Regions from separate parts of the Streptomyces sp. NPDC007189 genome, predicted to be linked through region 2. Evidence: riboswitches for the same ligand, from Rfam matches in the RefSeq annotation. Region 2 holds a riboswitch; the other holds the start of a gene.

Region 1 (7,006 bases), on a different contig from region 2:
GTCCGCACCCACGGCGGGCGCACCGAGCGGCTCACCGCCGACCACGTCATCGCCGCCACCGGCTACCGCGTCGACATCGCGGCGATGGACTTCCTCGGCCACGGACTGCGCACCCGGCTCGCGGTGAGTCGCGGCGCCCCGAAGCTCGGCGCCGGCTTCGTGTCGTCCGTCCCCGGCCTGTACTTCACCGGCCTGCCTGCGGCGTCGTCGTACGGCCCGGTGATGCGTTTCGTCTGCGGCACGGAGTTCGCCTCCCCGCGCCTGGCGAAACACCTGGCGTCGGCCCACGGCTGACTTGGGCGCGCAAAACCCGGTCCGGATGTGTCACGTAACCGGCCCACGTCCGGTCACCTCCAAGTCGGCCAGCAGGGAGCCGGCGGGCGCCACTTGGGGCCGGTCAGCACGCAAGTGCGCAGCACGGCACGGTGAGTCGAGGAGGCGCGGTATCCGTATTCTCTGATCATGGCAGCCTCCCCCGCATATGCACTGATCGCCACCGACCTGGACGGAACGCTGCTGCGCGGCGACGACACCGTCTCCGACCGGTCGTTCGCCGCGCTCGCGCGGGTGGCGCGGGCCGGCGCCCGGCACCTGGTGGTGACGGGCCGCCCGGCCCCGCGGGCACGGCCCCTGCTCGCGCGCCTCGGCTGCACGGGGCTCGCGGTGTGCGGACAGGGCGCACAGGTCTACGACGCCGGGACCGGCCGGCTGCTGTGGTCGGTCCGGCTGGACCGGGAGCTGGCCGAGACGGCGCTCGGCAAGATCGAGGCCGAGGTGGGGCAGGTCTACGCCGCCGTCGACCAGGACGGCGTGGAGGGTCTCACGCTCATCGAGCCCGGGTACCGGATGCCGCACCCGACCCTGCCGGCGGTGCGGGTCGGCCGGCGCGACGACCTGTGGTGCGCGCCGATCAGCAAGGTACTGCTGCGCCACGCCGCCCTGTCGGACGACGAGTTGGCGGCCGTGGCGCGCGCGGTGGTGGGCTCGCTGGCCACGGTCACCATGTCCGGGCCGGGGACCGTGGAACTGCAGCCGTCCGGGGTGACCAAGGCGACCGGTCTCGCGCTGGCCGCCGAGCGGCTCGGGATCGCGGCGCGGGAGGCGCTGGCGTTCGGCGACATGCCCAACGACATCCCGATGTTCGACTGGGCGGGGCGCGGGATCGCCATGGCCAACGCGCATCCCGAACTCAGGGCGGTGGCCGACGAGATCACCCTGTCGAACGAGGACGACGGCGTCGCCGTCGCCCTCGAACGACTGTTTCCGGTCCACTGACCCTCGCGCACCGGACCGACTGACCGGCACATCGGTGCGCGGCCGCCTGGAGGAGGCCGGCACCGGCCGGGTGCGGCACGCGCGCGTGTGCGCCGGATGCCGACCGGCCGCCCGGTACGCCCCCGCTCGTCAGGTGCGGGGAACGTGCCGGGCGGCCGGGGTCGGGGCGGCCCGCGGCGTCGGCAGCGGCCGGGTCGCGGGACCGTTCAGGGGGCGTCCCGTGGGGGCGCGGCGGCCCTCAGGGAGCGGTTTTATGCGCCGCAGGGGTCCTTCAGGAGCGGTCCGTGGATCGCAGGGGGTCCTAAGGGAGTGGTCCGTGGCCGCAGGGGGCTCTCACGGAGTGGGCTGTGGCCACAGGGGGCCCTCAGGGAGCGGTCTGTGGCCACAGGGAGCCTCAGGGAGTGGGCTGTGGACTGTCTGGGGGGCGTCAGTAGGCGCTGTGGACGTTGTCGATCGACCCGTAGCGCGCGGCGGCGTAGTTGCAGGCCGCGGTGATGTTGGCGACCGGGTCGTACGGGCTGAAGGAGGTGCCGGCCACGTGGTACGCGTTGAACGTGGGGTCGATCACCTGGAGCAGTCCCTTGGACGGGATGCCGGCGGCGGCGTTGGAGTCCCACAGGTTGACGGCGTTCGGGTTGCCGGAGGACTCCCGCATGATGTTGCGGTAAATGCCGTTGTAGGTGCCGGGGATGCCCTTCTGGGACATGATCGCGAGCGACTGGCGGATCCAGCCGTCCACGTTGCCCGGGTGCCCCGCGGGGGTGGTGGGGGTCGTGGTGCTGCTCGTGGTGGCCGCGGAGGCGCTGGTGGCGCCGATGAGCGGCAGGGCGAGTACGGCGGCGCCGGCGCAGGTGGCGGCGAGGACGCGGGCGAGGCGGCTGTTGCGGGGTCGGCGGTGCCGAGCGGCTGCAGGCATGGGGACGTTCCTCTCCTACGCCTGCGAGGTGAGCTGTCGGGTTCGGGCGGGGAGGTGCCCGGCCGTGCCCGGAAGAGACACGGCTTCACCCCTAGCCGTACCGGTGCGGTGCGGTGCCGACCGGTCCGGCGACTTACCTGGGTCCCCCGCTCCTGCCGTACGAATGGTCCGTGGATGGGTGAGCGGGCGGCGGCAGGATTCGGCGTCCGCCCGACGGCCGGGAAGGTATGCGAGAGCACACGCCGGGAACAAGTGTCTGCGTCACACAACGCCCCATTTGACCTTGGCCGATGCCATATGTGGTACTTGATCCTTTGCGGTTGCCAAGCCTCAACTCGCCGGTCGGGCAAGGAGGGAGAGAGGCGTGGCGGGTTCCCGCGTGCGAGACCGCGCGTGACCCAACTCACGAAATAACAAAGTATGCCAAATCCGATATGGGGTATTTGCGCGGATCGGCTGAGTGGTGGAACCCGTGGCATGGTGCCCGTCGTTGTCGTGCTGATCGCGGTGTCTGTCGGTGTCGTAGGTGATCGCGGTGGCGCGGGGAGGGTGTGCGGGGTTACTCCGCCCGCCTGTCGTTCGCGACAAAGCGGGTGGGTTCCTGTTAAGTCGATGAATGTCCGTTTTTACCACTTGATCGAAAACATACCGGTCATGATCTGATAGCACCCGGGCTGGACCGGTGGGCGCTATCGGTGATCGAACAGGGACCGGATACGCTGACTTGAGTGATGGCAGCGACCTATCGACAAACCGTGTAATCGCCAGCAGACACCAGCAGACAGGAGACCCCTCGTGACCGTCGTCGGGCCGTTCGGGCTGAGCGTGCGGGACCAGGCTCTGGAAGCCGATGTCCAGGCCGGATTGACGGCTGTCGAGGAAGGCTTGCTCGAGGCCACCAAGAGCGAGGTCCCGTTCATCACGGAGGCAGCGCAGCATCTCGTACGGGCCGGCGGGAAGCGGTTCCGGCCGCTGCTCGTGATGCTCGCGGCCCAGTTCGGCGACCCCTACGCGCCGGGCGTCGTGCCGTCGGCCGTGGTCGTGGAGCTGACCCACCTGGCCACGCTGTACCACGACGACGTCATGGACGAGGCGGCCGTGCGGCGCGGTGTGGACAGCGCCAACACCCGCTGGGGCAACTCCGTCGCGGTCCTCACCGGTGACTTCCTCTTCGCCCGCGCCTCCCAGATCCTCGCCGACCTCGGCCCCGAGGCGGTCCGGGTGCAGGCCCTCGCGTTCGAACGGCTGGTCACCGGCCAGATCCTGGAGACCGCCGGCCCCTCGGACGGCCGCGACCCGGTCGAGCACTACCTGGACGTGCTCGCCGGCAAGACGGGCTCGCTGGTGGCCGTGTCCTGCCGGTTCGGGGCGATGATGTCGGGTGCCGACGAGACGGTCGTCGACGTGCTCACCCAGTACGGCGAGCGGCTCGGGGTCGCCTTCCAGCTCGCCGACGACGTCCTGGACATCGCCTCCGACTCCCACGAGTCCGGCAAGACCCCGGGCACCGACCTGCGCGAGGGCATCCCCACGCTGCCCGTGCTCCGGCTGCGCGAGCGCACCGCCCGCCTGCGGCTGCCCGAAGACGTCGCCCTGTGCGAGCTGCTGGACTCCGACCTCAGCGACGACGCCCGGCACGCCGAGGCGCTGGCCGCGCTGCGCGCCCACCCCGCGCTGGAGCAGGCCCGCCGGGACACCGTCCGGTACGCGGAGGAGGCCCGCGCCGCGCTCGCCCCGCTGCGGGAGTGCGACGCCAAGGCGGCGCTGCTGGAGCTGTGCGACGCGGTCGTCCACCGCGCCGGCTGACCCGGCCCTGCCCCACACGTCTCCGGCGGCCGCGCCACGGCGGCCTCCGACGGCCCACCACTCGTACGGCCACGCGCGCGTGCCCGTACGCCATCGCGCTCGTGCCCGCGCGACCCTCCCCGCCCCGTACGGCCCCCTCCGTTCTGATGAGACCCCTACGGGTCGGCGGAGCCGGGTGCCCTGCGCGTCATACCGCAGGAGTACGCGGAGTTGGCTCCGAGGTCTGACGCTTCCTCAAGGCCGATTTGGTGAGATGGAAACCACGGAAATCACCACTCCTCACCGATTCGGGTGAGAATGGCGGCTCGGGTGGACCAGCGTGAGAACAGCCGCCGCCGACGACGGAGGTAAGGCAGACATGGCACCGTACGAATCCGACGACGCAGTGGACGCCGCACGAGTGGACGCCACGCGGGACGAGGAAGCGCACGCCGGCCGCCGCAAGGCCGCCCGCTACGCGGTCCCGGTCGCGGTGGTGGGCGTGGCTGCGGCCACGATCGGTCTGGTCCCGGCGCTCGCCGCCTCCGGTGACCCCGACCTGCCCAAGATCACCGCACAGCAGCTCATCGAGAAGATCGCCAAATCGGACGTGCAGCAGATGTCCGGGACCGTGCGGATCGACACCGACCTCGGCCTGCCCGACCTCGGTGGCCTGGAGAACAGCCTGGCCTCCGGCGCCGCAAAGGGCTCCGGGGACGGCTCCTCCGCCGACCCGCAGTCCAAGCTCACCGAGCTGGTCTCCGGCACGCACACCCTGCGCGTCGCCGCCGACGGCCCGGAGAAGCAGAAGCTGTCGCTGCTGGAGAGCGGCTCGGAGTACAGCCTCATCCACAACGGCAGGAACGTGTGGGGCTACGACAGCAAGAGCAACGAGGTCTATCACGGCACCTCGGCCGACTCCGGCAAGGAGCACCGGGCCGAGCCCCCGGCCACGCCTAAGGACTTCGCCGACCAGGCGCTGAAGTCGGTGGACGACACCACGTCCGTCACCGTCGACGGCACCGAGCGGGTCGCCGGCCGTGACGCCTACAAGCTGCTGGTCAAGCCCCGCCAGTCCGGCACCACGGTCGGCGCGATCAGCATCGCCGTCGACGCGAAGACGGGCATGCCGCTGAAGTTCACGCTGACCCCGAAGAGCGGCGGCGCCGCCGTCCTCGACGTGGGCTTCGCCCAGGTCTCCTTCGCCAAGCCGGCCGCCTCCACCTTCGCCTTCACCCCGCCCAAGGGCGCGAAGGTGACGGAGCAGAAGCAGGACACGGCGCCCGGGAAGCACGAGCGGGCGGCCGGCGAGGGCTTCGGCAAGGGCATGAACGGCTCCGACGTCCTCGGCAAGGGCTGGACGTCCATCGCCACCTTCGACACCGGCGCCAAGGGCGGCCTGCCGACCGGGTCCAAGGCCGGTGACCTCGGCGGCTTCCTCGGCTCGCTGGGCGACAAGGTGTCGGGCGGGTTCGGCAAGGGCACGGTCTTCTCCACCCGTCTGGTCAACGCCCTGATCACCGACGACGGCAAGGTGTACGTCGGCGCGGTGACCAAGGACGCCCTGGTGAAGGCGGCCGACGCGGGAAAGTGATCCGCTTCGGGCACTACGGACCGTGACCGTGCGTTGACCCTTCAGAAGAGCACGCATCGAGGGGGAGCCGATGGACGGACCGTCCGCCACGCAGCGGGAGGCGGGGGACGCGGAGGAGCGTGCCCCGGGGCAGCCGGAGGAGCGTGTCCCGGGGGACGCGGAGGCGAGCGTCATCGCAACCCGTGGCCTGACCAAGCGCTACCGCGGCGGACAGCTCGCCGTCGACGGCCTCGACCTGACCGTCCCGGCGGGCAGCGTCTTCGGCTTCCTCGGTCCGAACGGCTCGGGCAAGACCACCACCATCCGCATGCTGATGGGCCTGATCGAGCCGACCGCGGGCACGGTCCGCGTGCTGGGCCGCCCGATGCCCCGGGCGGCCCGGTCCGTCCTCCCCCAGGTCGGCGCGCTCATCGAGGGCCCGGCCCTGTACGGCTTCCTCTCCGGCCGGGAGAACCTGCTGCGCTACGACGCCGCCGACCCGACCGCCGACCCCCGCACGCGGCGTGCCCGCGTCGCCTCCGCCCTGGACCGGGTGGGTCTCGCGGCGGCCGCCGGCAAGAAGGCGAAGGCGTACTCGCTCGGCATGAAACAGCGCCTGGGTCTCGCCGCCGCGCTGCTCCAGCCGCGCCGGCTGCTCGTGCTGGACGAGCCCACCAACGGCCTCGACCCGCAGGGCATGCGCGAGATCCGCGCCCTGATCCGTGAGCTGGCCGCCGACGGCACGACGGTCTTCCTCTCCTCCCATCTCCTCGACGAGATCGAGCAGGTCTGCAGCCATGCCGCGGTCATGGCACGCGGCAGGCTCATCACCCAGGGCGCGGTGGCCGACCTGGCCGCCGGGGCGCGCGGCCGGCTGGTGGTGACGACCCCGGATCCGGCAGAGGCGGCCAGAGTGCTGAAGGAACAGGGCGTCGCAGACGTCACCGCCGAGGGTGAGCGGGTCACGGGCGAACCGCCGGCGCGGGACCTGGCCGAGGTGAACGCGGCCCTGGTCGCGGCGGGGATACGGGTCCGGGGCTTCACGGTCGAACGGGCCTCGCTGGAGGACGCGTTCGTGGCACTGACGGGGGAGGGCTTCGATGTCGCGGGCTGAGACATTCCCGAGTGACGAGCCGGTCCCCGTGTCCGGGACAACTCCGGAGGCCGAGCCGGTCTCCGCGTCCGGGCCAGCACCAGGACCCGAGCGGGTCCCCGTTCCGGCCGCACGCAGGCCGAGCCCCCTGTGGACGCTCGGGCTGCTGCGCAGTGAGCTCGTCACGACGTTGCGCCGATGGCGCACGCTCGCGCTGCTCGGGGTGCTGGCCGCGGTGCCGGTGCTGGTGGGGATCGCGGTGAAGATCCAGACGCGGGGCGGCGGGACGGCGGACCACAGCGGCCAGGGCCCGGCGTTCATCACGCAGATCACCAACAACGGCCTGTTCCTGGTGTTCACGGCC
Region 2 (7,006 bases):
GCAGCGGGACCGTCTCCTCGGCGAGGTCCAGGGCCGCCTCGATGTCGGCCCGCATCGCGGCGATCTGCTCCGCGGTCGGCGGGTCGGAGACCTTGCCGCCCCGCACCAGGTGACGTTCCGTCATCCGCACGCAGCCGACGTCCACCGAGCGCGCGGCGCGCACCCGGTCGTCGCCGACGACGAACTCGGTGGAGCCGCCGCCGATGTCCACCACCAGGTACGGCCTGGCGAGGTCCGCGCGCCCCTTGAGTTCCTTGGTGGCCCCGGTGAAGGAGAACTCGGCCTCCCGGTCGCCGCTGATCACCTCGGGCTCGACCCCGAGGATGTCCAGCACCCCGCGCACGAACTCGTCCCGGTTCTCGGCGTCGCGGGAGGCGGAGGTGGCGACGAACCGCACCTGGGCGGCGCCGAGTTCACGGATCACCCCGGCGTACTCCCGGCACGCGGCGAAGGTCCGCTCCAGCGCCTCGGGCGCCAGCCGGCCGGTGCGGTCCACGTCCTGGCCGAGCCGCACGATGGTCATGCGCCGGTCCAGCTCCAGCAGTTCGCCGGTGGCCGGGTTGACGTCGGCGACCAGCAGCCGGATGGAGTTCGTGCCGCAGTCGACGGCGGCGACCCGGGAGAAGCCCTCCGGGACCGGCGGCCGGACCGCGAAGGAACCGCCGCGCGCCTCGGCCGGGTCGCGGACGGCGCCCTCCTCGCCGGGGTGCTCGTCCGCGGGGTCCGGCGCGGCCAGCGGCTGCACGCACGGCCCCTTGCGCCACCACTCCGGCAGCATCGCGAGCGCCTCGTCGCCGAGCGGGTTCACCCCCGGTCCCGCGGCCAGCGAGTGGGCGACCAGGACGTGCAGGCACTTCACGCGGTCGGGCATGCCGCCGGCGCTGGGGAAGCCCTCCAGGACCTCGATGGCGTCCCGGCGCGCGATGTAGTCCTCGTGCGCGGCCCGGTAGGCCGCGGCCAGCTCGGTGTCGCTCTGGAGGCGTTCCGTCATCTCCTTCATGACGCCGTTCGCCTCCAGCGTCCCGATCGCCGAGGCGGCGCGCGGGCACGTCAGGTAGTACGTCGTCGGGAAGGGCGTGCCGTCGGGCAGCCGCGGCGCGGTCTCCACGACGTCCGGCCGGCCGCACGGACAGCGGTGCGCGATGGCCCGCAGGCCCCGCGGCGGGCGGCCGAGCTGCTGCTTGAAGGCCTCGACGTCCGCGTCGGTGGGTTCGGTGCGCGGGGTGGGCGGCGGGGGCGTTTCCATGACTGCTGTTTGAAAGGCTTTCTGTGGGTTCACTGGTCGGAGGCGTCGGACTTGTCGACTCCGTCCCAGACGTTCGCGTACCAGGGGCGCCGGGCTCCCCTGAGGTCGGCGCGGGACTGCTTGGCCAGACCCGGGTCGACCACGGTGTACCCGGTCTCGCCGGGCATCACATAGTGCAGCCGGAGCCGGATCTGCTGCTCGGCGTAGGCGTCGTCCTGCCAGCGCGCCTTGAGGTCGCGCAGCTGCTCCACCCGCTTGCGGGCCTGCTGCTGCTGGCGCTGCAGGTCGGTGATCTGCGCGCGCTGGGAGACGTACTGCCGCATCGGGTAGGCGAGCGCGACGACCAGCGAGCACAGCACCAGCGCGAGCAGCGCCGCGCGGCCGGTGAGCCGGGAGCGGCGGGCCTGCCGTCTGCTCTGCGAGCGGTAGACCCGGGCCGCCGTCTGCTCGCCGAGCAGCCGCAGCCTGGTCGCGGTGGAGAAACGGTCCCGGTCCTTGACGGCCATCTGGCTCCTCCGCTCCCCTTCGCCGGTGTGGCTGCACACGTGCGTACGTCCCCGGACACGGTACGGGACCGAGTGCGGGGACGTACGTACGACTGGCTAAGCCTTACTCCGCGTTGGCTCAGCCCTTGAACCGCGGGAAGGCGCTGCGGCCGGCGTACACCGCGGCGTCGTCGAGGATCTCCTCGATGCGCAGCAGCTGGTTGTACTTGGCGACGCGCTCGGAGCGGGCCGGGGCGCCGGTCTTGATCTGGCCGCAGTTGGTGGCGACGGCGAGGTCGGCGATGGTGACGTCCTCGGTCTCGCCGGAGCGGTGGGACATCATGCACTTGTAGCCGTTGCGCTGGGCCAGCTCGACGGCGTCCAGGGTCTCGGTCAGCGAGCCGATCTGGTTCACCTTGACCAGCAGGGCGTTGGCGGCGCCGTCCTCGATGCCGCGGGCGAGGCGCTCGGGGTTGGTGACGAACAGGTCGTCGCCGACGAGCTGGACCTTGTCGCCGAGCTTGTCGGTGATGGTCTTCCAGCCCTCCCAGTCGTCCTCGAACAGCGGGTCCTCGATGGAGACCAGCGGGTAGGCCTCGACCAGCTCGGCGTAGTACTCGGTCATCTCGGCGGCCGAGCGGTTCTTGCCCTCGAAGACGTAGGTGCCGTCCTTGTAGAACTCGGACGCGGCCACGTCCAGGGCGAGCGCGATCTGCTCGCCGGGGGTGTAGCCGGCCTCCTTGATCGCCTCGAGGATGAGGTCGAGGGCCTCGCGGTTGGAGCCGAGGTTCGGGGCGAAGCCGCCCTCGTCGCCGAGGCCGGTGGCCAGGCCCTTGTTCTTCAGGACCTTCTTCAGCGTGTGGTAGACCTCGGCGCCCCAGCGCAGGGCCTCGGAGAAGGACTCCGCGCCGATGGGGGCGATCATGAACTCCTGGATGTCCACGTTGGAGTCCGCGTGCGAGCCGCCGTTGAGGATGTTCATCATCGGCACCGGCAGCAGGTGCGCGTTGGGGCCGCCCAGGTAGCGGAAGAGGGGGAGGTCGGACGCCTCGGAGGCGGCGTGGGCGACGGCGAGGGAGACGCCGAGGATGGCGTTGGCGCCGAGGGAGCCCTTGTTGTCGGTGGCGTCCAGGTCGAACATGGCCTGGTCGATCAGGCGCTGCTCGGTGGCGTCGTAGCCGACCAGCTCCGGGCCGATCTGCTCGATGACGGCGAGGACGGCCTTCTCGACGCCCTTGCCCTGGTAGCGGTTGGGGTCACCGTCGCGCAGCTCGATGGCCTCGAAGGCGCCCGTCGAGGCGCCGGACGGGACGGCGGCACGACCCGTGCTGCCGTCGTCGAGGCCGACCTCGACCTCGACCGTGGGGTTGCCTCGGGAGTCCAGGATTTCCCGGGCTACGACGACGTCGATGGACGGCACGAGCATCTCCTTCTTGGGATGTGACGCTGGAAGTGCGGGGCGTGTGCCTTGCGGCCGCGCCGTGCGACTAGAGCCTAACCGTCCCCGGGGCGCCGGCCACCGACCGACCGTCCCGTGGACGGGAGGGACACGCAGACGGTACCTATTGTTCACCGCCGGAACAAAGGGGGGTGCGGGAAAACAGCAGGAGACGGCCGGGCAAAGAAAAGCCCCGCCCCGGCGCGTACGGGGGAACACGCGCCGGGGCGGGGAGCCCGTGGGGACGGGGGGTGGCCCTCACGAGGCCTCCAGTGTCAGGGCGGCGGCTGTGAGGGCGCTGTGGGCCGGCTCGGAGCCGGGTGTCACCCGCCGGCTGTCACTTCAGGTGCAGCTGCTGGCCCGGGTAGATGAGGTCGGCGTTCTTGACGATGTCCTTGTTCAGCTGGAACAGCTTGTGCCAGCCGCCCTGCACGCCGTGCTTCTCGGCGATGGAGCTGAGGGTGTCGCCCTTGACCACCTTGTACTCGCCGTCGCCCTTCTTGACCTTCGTGCCGGTCGGGGTGGTGACGGTCTTGCTCGCCGACGGGGCCGTGCGCGTGGTGGAGCGGGTCGCGGCCTGGCCGGTGGAGCGGCCGGCGGTGCTGGCCGCCGACGACTTCGTGGAGGCGGCGGGAGCGGAGCCGTTGTACGGCGTGCTCGTCAGGCCGGTGCCGCAGACCGGCCAGGCGCCCTTGCCCTGGCCCGCGAGGACCTTCTCGGCGACGGCTATCTGCTGCGCCTTGGTGGCGAGGTCGGCGCGCGAGGCGTAGGCGGTGCCGCCGTACGCGGCCCAGGTGGAGTTGGTGAACTGCAGGCCGCCGTAGAAGCCGTTGCCCGTGTTGATGGACCAGTTGCCGCCGGACTCGCAGCGGGCGACGGCGTCCCACTGGGAGGCGGTGGCGGCGGAGGCGTTGCCCGCGGCCATCAGCGGGGCGGCGACGGCGGCGCCGGTGACACCGGCGAGCGCGACGGCACGGACGGCCTTGGACGGGCGGCGGTGCTTGCCCTTGGCGGAAAACAGCATGGATCGATCCCCTCACCGACGCCTGCGAGGTGAGCTGTCGGGTTCGGGCCGGTTGAGTTGCCCGGCCGCACTCCCGCTTGCGCGAGGTGCGGCTTCACCCCTAGCCGGTCCAGCAGCAACTGCTGGGTCCGGCACCTACCTTGGGTCCCCCGCTCCTGCCTACGGCGCTTGACGCGACGACTGTTCCCGGGCAACCGCTGGCAGGATTCGGCGTTGCGACTGCCGGGGCTCGTGGTGACGAGCGGTCCCGACCGTAGACACGGCATCGGCCGAATTTCAAAGACGATCAGGGCTTCTGAGACTCATCCCACACTTTCGCCAAACCGGACATTGCGTGATCAAGTGGGGCGTCAACTGGCCCTGGCCCGTGCTGTTTTAGCCGTCGATTTTCAGGGTCTGACCGGCGGCGATGTGGTCCGGGTCGGCGCCGATGACCTTCTTGTTGCCCTCGTAGAGCGCGCGCCAGCCGCCGTCGACGCCGAGCGAGTCGGCGATGGAGGCGAGGGAGTCGCCCTCGCGGACGGTGTAGGTGTCCGGTCCGCGGTCGGCGTGACGGCCGGACGACGTGGAGTTCTGACCGTTTGTCACGGTTTCGTCCGCGCTTGCGCCACGGTGACGTCCGCCACTGGTGAGCGCTCCGGTGTCGACCAGGCTCCAAGAACCGGCACTCTGCTGGTAATTGTCCGACTTGTCGGCACCGGGCGCCTCCGTCGAGGAACCGGCGCTCCCCTGCGAACTTCCGGTGCCCTGCGCGCCGGACTCATGAGATTTGTCCGACTTGGGGGTGCTGGTTCCGGTGGAACCGGACGTGTCCGGCGTTCCGGTGGCGTCGCCGCCGGCGCTCGGGGCGGGCGTGCCGCTCGCGTCCGAGGAGGGGCTGGAGGTGTCGGAGCCGGAGGAGTCCGAGCCGGACGCCTGGCCCGAACCGGAGCCGTTGGAGGACGAATCCGGCAGACCGGACGATCCGGAGCCGTCCGCCGAGCCGGAGGCACTGCCCGAACCGCTGCTGTCACCAGAGCCGCCGACGCCGGTGTCGACGTCGAGCGAACCGGAGTGGGAGGTCAGCCCGGCGGTCAGCGCGCACATGGCCCACGGCGTGGTGCCCTGGTCGGCGAGGATCTTCTCGGCGACGGCGATCTGCTGGTTGCGGCTGGCCTGGTCGGCGCTCTCCGCGAACTGCGTGCCGCCGTACTCGTCCCAGTCCTCCTGCGAGATCTGCAGACCGCCGTAGTAGCCGTTCCCGGTGTCCGCGCTCCAGGATCCGCCGCTCTCGCACTCGGCGACCCTGTCCCAGGTGGTGCCGTCGGCGGCGTTGGCGCTCGCGGCGCCGAGCAGCGGGATGGCGATGGCCGAGCCGGTCACTCCGGCCGCGACGAGGAGGGCCGGAGCCTGACGGGGGCGACGGTGACGACCGTTCCCGGAGAGCATGCGGAAGCCTTTCGAGCGACTGCGGAACCGGCGCGGCGAACGGTGCCCTCGCCACGCTGATGGGTGAACGTATCGTCCGACGATCACTTGTCACAAGTTCATGCCGCGCAGATCACGTGAAGATCACATAGTTGAACGTGCGTCACTTTTCTCTGTACGGCGTGCGGTCAGGCGGTGGGCGTGAACTCCACGGGCAGCGTGCGCAGGCCCCGCATGATGAGCCCGCCGCGCCAGCGCAGGTCGGCGGGATCGGCGGCGAGCCGCAGGTCGGGCAGCCGGGTGAGCAGGGTGGCGAGCGCGGTCTGGCCCTCCAGCCGGGCGAGCGGCGCGCCGAGGCAGTAGTGGATGCCGTGGCCGTAGCCGAGGTGCTGGTTGTCGCGGCGGGCGAGGTCCAGCACGTCCGGATCGGCGAACCGCTCGGGGTCCCGGTCCGCCGCCGCGAGCACCACGAGCACCGGGTCGCCCGGCGCGATGTCCTGTCCGCCGATGGTGAGCGGCTCGGTGGCGAACCGCCAGGTGGCCAGCTCCACCGGCCCGTCGTAGCGCAGCAGTTCCTCCACGCCGGTCTCCAGCAGGTCCCTCTCCCCCCGGGCCAGGGACGCCTGGAGCCGCTCGCGCTGCCCGGGGTGGGTGAGCAGGGCGTAGGTGCCGTTGCCGATCAGGTTCACGGTGGTCTCGAAACCGGCGAACAGCAGGATGAAGGCCATCGCCGCGGCCTCGTTCTCGGTGAGGTGCTCGCCGTGGTCGGAGGCGCGGATCAGGCCGGAGATGAGGTCCTCGCCGGGCGCGGGCTCGGCGGGCAGCGCCTCGCGCTTCTTGTGGATCAGCTCGGCGAGGTAGCCGCGCATCTTCTTCACGGACCGCGCGACCCCGCCCCGGGGCCCGCCGCCGTGCCGGATCATCATGCCCGCCCAGTCGCGGAAGTCGTCCTGGTCCTCGCGCGGGACGCCGAGCAGGTCGCAGATGGCGTAGATGGGCAGCGGGAAGGCGAACTCGTGGATGAGGTCGGCGGAGCCCTTCCCGGCGAACCGGTCGATGAGACGGTCGGTCAGCTCCTGCACCCGCGGCGCGAACTCGGCGACCCGGCGCGGGGTGAACGCCTTGCTGACCAGCCGGCGCAGCCGGGTGTGGTCCGGCGGGTCGATGTTCAGCAGATGCGTCATCAACTCCGCCTTGCGCTCGCCCGGAATACCGGTCTTGCCCTTGGCGTGCGCGGGCTCGTCGTGATGCGCCGGGTTCTTGCTCAGCCGCTGGTCGGCGAGGGCCTGCTTGGCATCGCCGTACCGCGTGACCAGCCAGGCCTCCACCCCGCTGGGCAACCGCGTCCGCCGCACCGGCGCGTGCTCGCGCAGCCAGGCGTAGGCGGGATAGGGGTCGGTGGCGAA

The links. Region 2 has a riboswitch for cyclic di-AMP ahead of AB0950_RS30600 (transglycosylase family protein). Riboswitches for the same ligand answer to the same signal wherever they lie in the genome.
Region 1: linked by a shared signal. The riboswitch ahead of AB0950_RS34000 (transglycosylase SLT domain-containing protein) and the one ahead of AB0950_RS30600 (transglycosylase family protein) in region 2 are both predicted to bind cyclic di-AMP.

What each region holds. Positions count from the first base shown of each region.
Region 1 is NZ_JBEYEY010000021.1:145,225-152,230, forward strand. Features, by position in the region: gene AB0950_RS33990 (FAD-dependent oxidoreductase) at 1-294, shown strand, start outside; gene AB0950_RS33995 (HAD family hydrolase) at 463-1,275, shown strand; gene AB0950_RS34000 (transglycosylase SLT domain-containing protein) at 1,703-2,191, opposite strand; cyclic di-AMP (ydaO/yuaA leader) riboswitch at 2,195-2,406, opposite strand; gene AB0950_RS34005 (polyprenyl synthetase family protein) at 2,987-3,997, shown strand; gene AB0950_RS34010 (sigma-E factor regulatory protein RseB domain-containing protein) at 4,356-5,570, shown strand; gene AB0950_RS34015 (ABC transporter ATP-binding protein) at 5,641-6,663, shown strand; gene AB0950_RS34020 (ABC transporter permease) at 6,650-7,006, shown strand, end outside.
Region 2 is NZ_JBEYEY010000017.1:100,916-107,921, forward strand. Features, by position in the region: gene AB0950_RS30580 (Ppx/GppA phosphatase family protein) at 1-586, opposite strand, end outside; partial or broken gene AB0950_RS30585 (DUF501 domain-containing protein) at 794-1,246, opposite strand; gene AB0950_RS30590 (septum formation initiator family protein) at 1,276-1,752, opposite strand; gene eno (phosphopyruvate hydratase) at 1,871-3,151, opposite strand; gene AB0950_RS30600 (transglycosylase family protein) at 3,507-4,193, opposite strand; cyclic di-AMP (ydaO/yuaA leader) riboswitch at 4,198-4,370, opposite strand; gene AB0950_RS30605 (transglycosylase family protein) at 4,569-5,621, opposite strand; gene AB0950_RS30610 (cytochrome P450) at 5,789-7,006, opposite strand, start outside.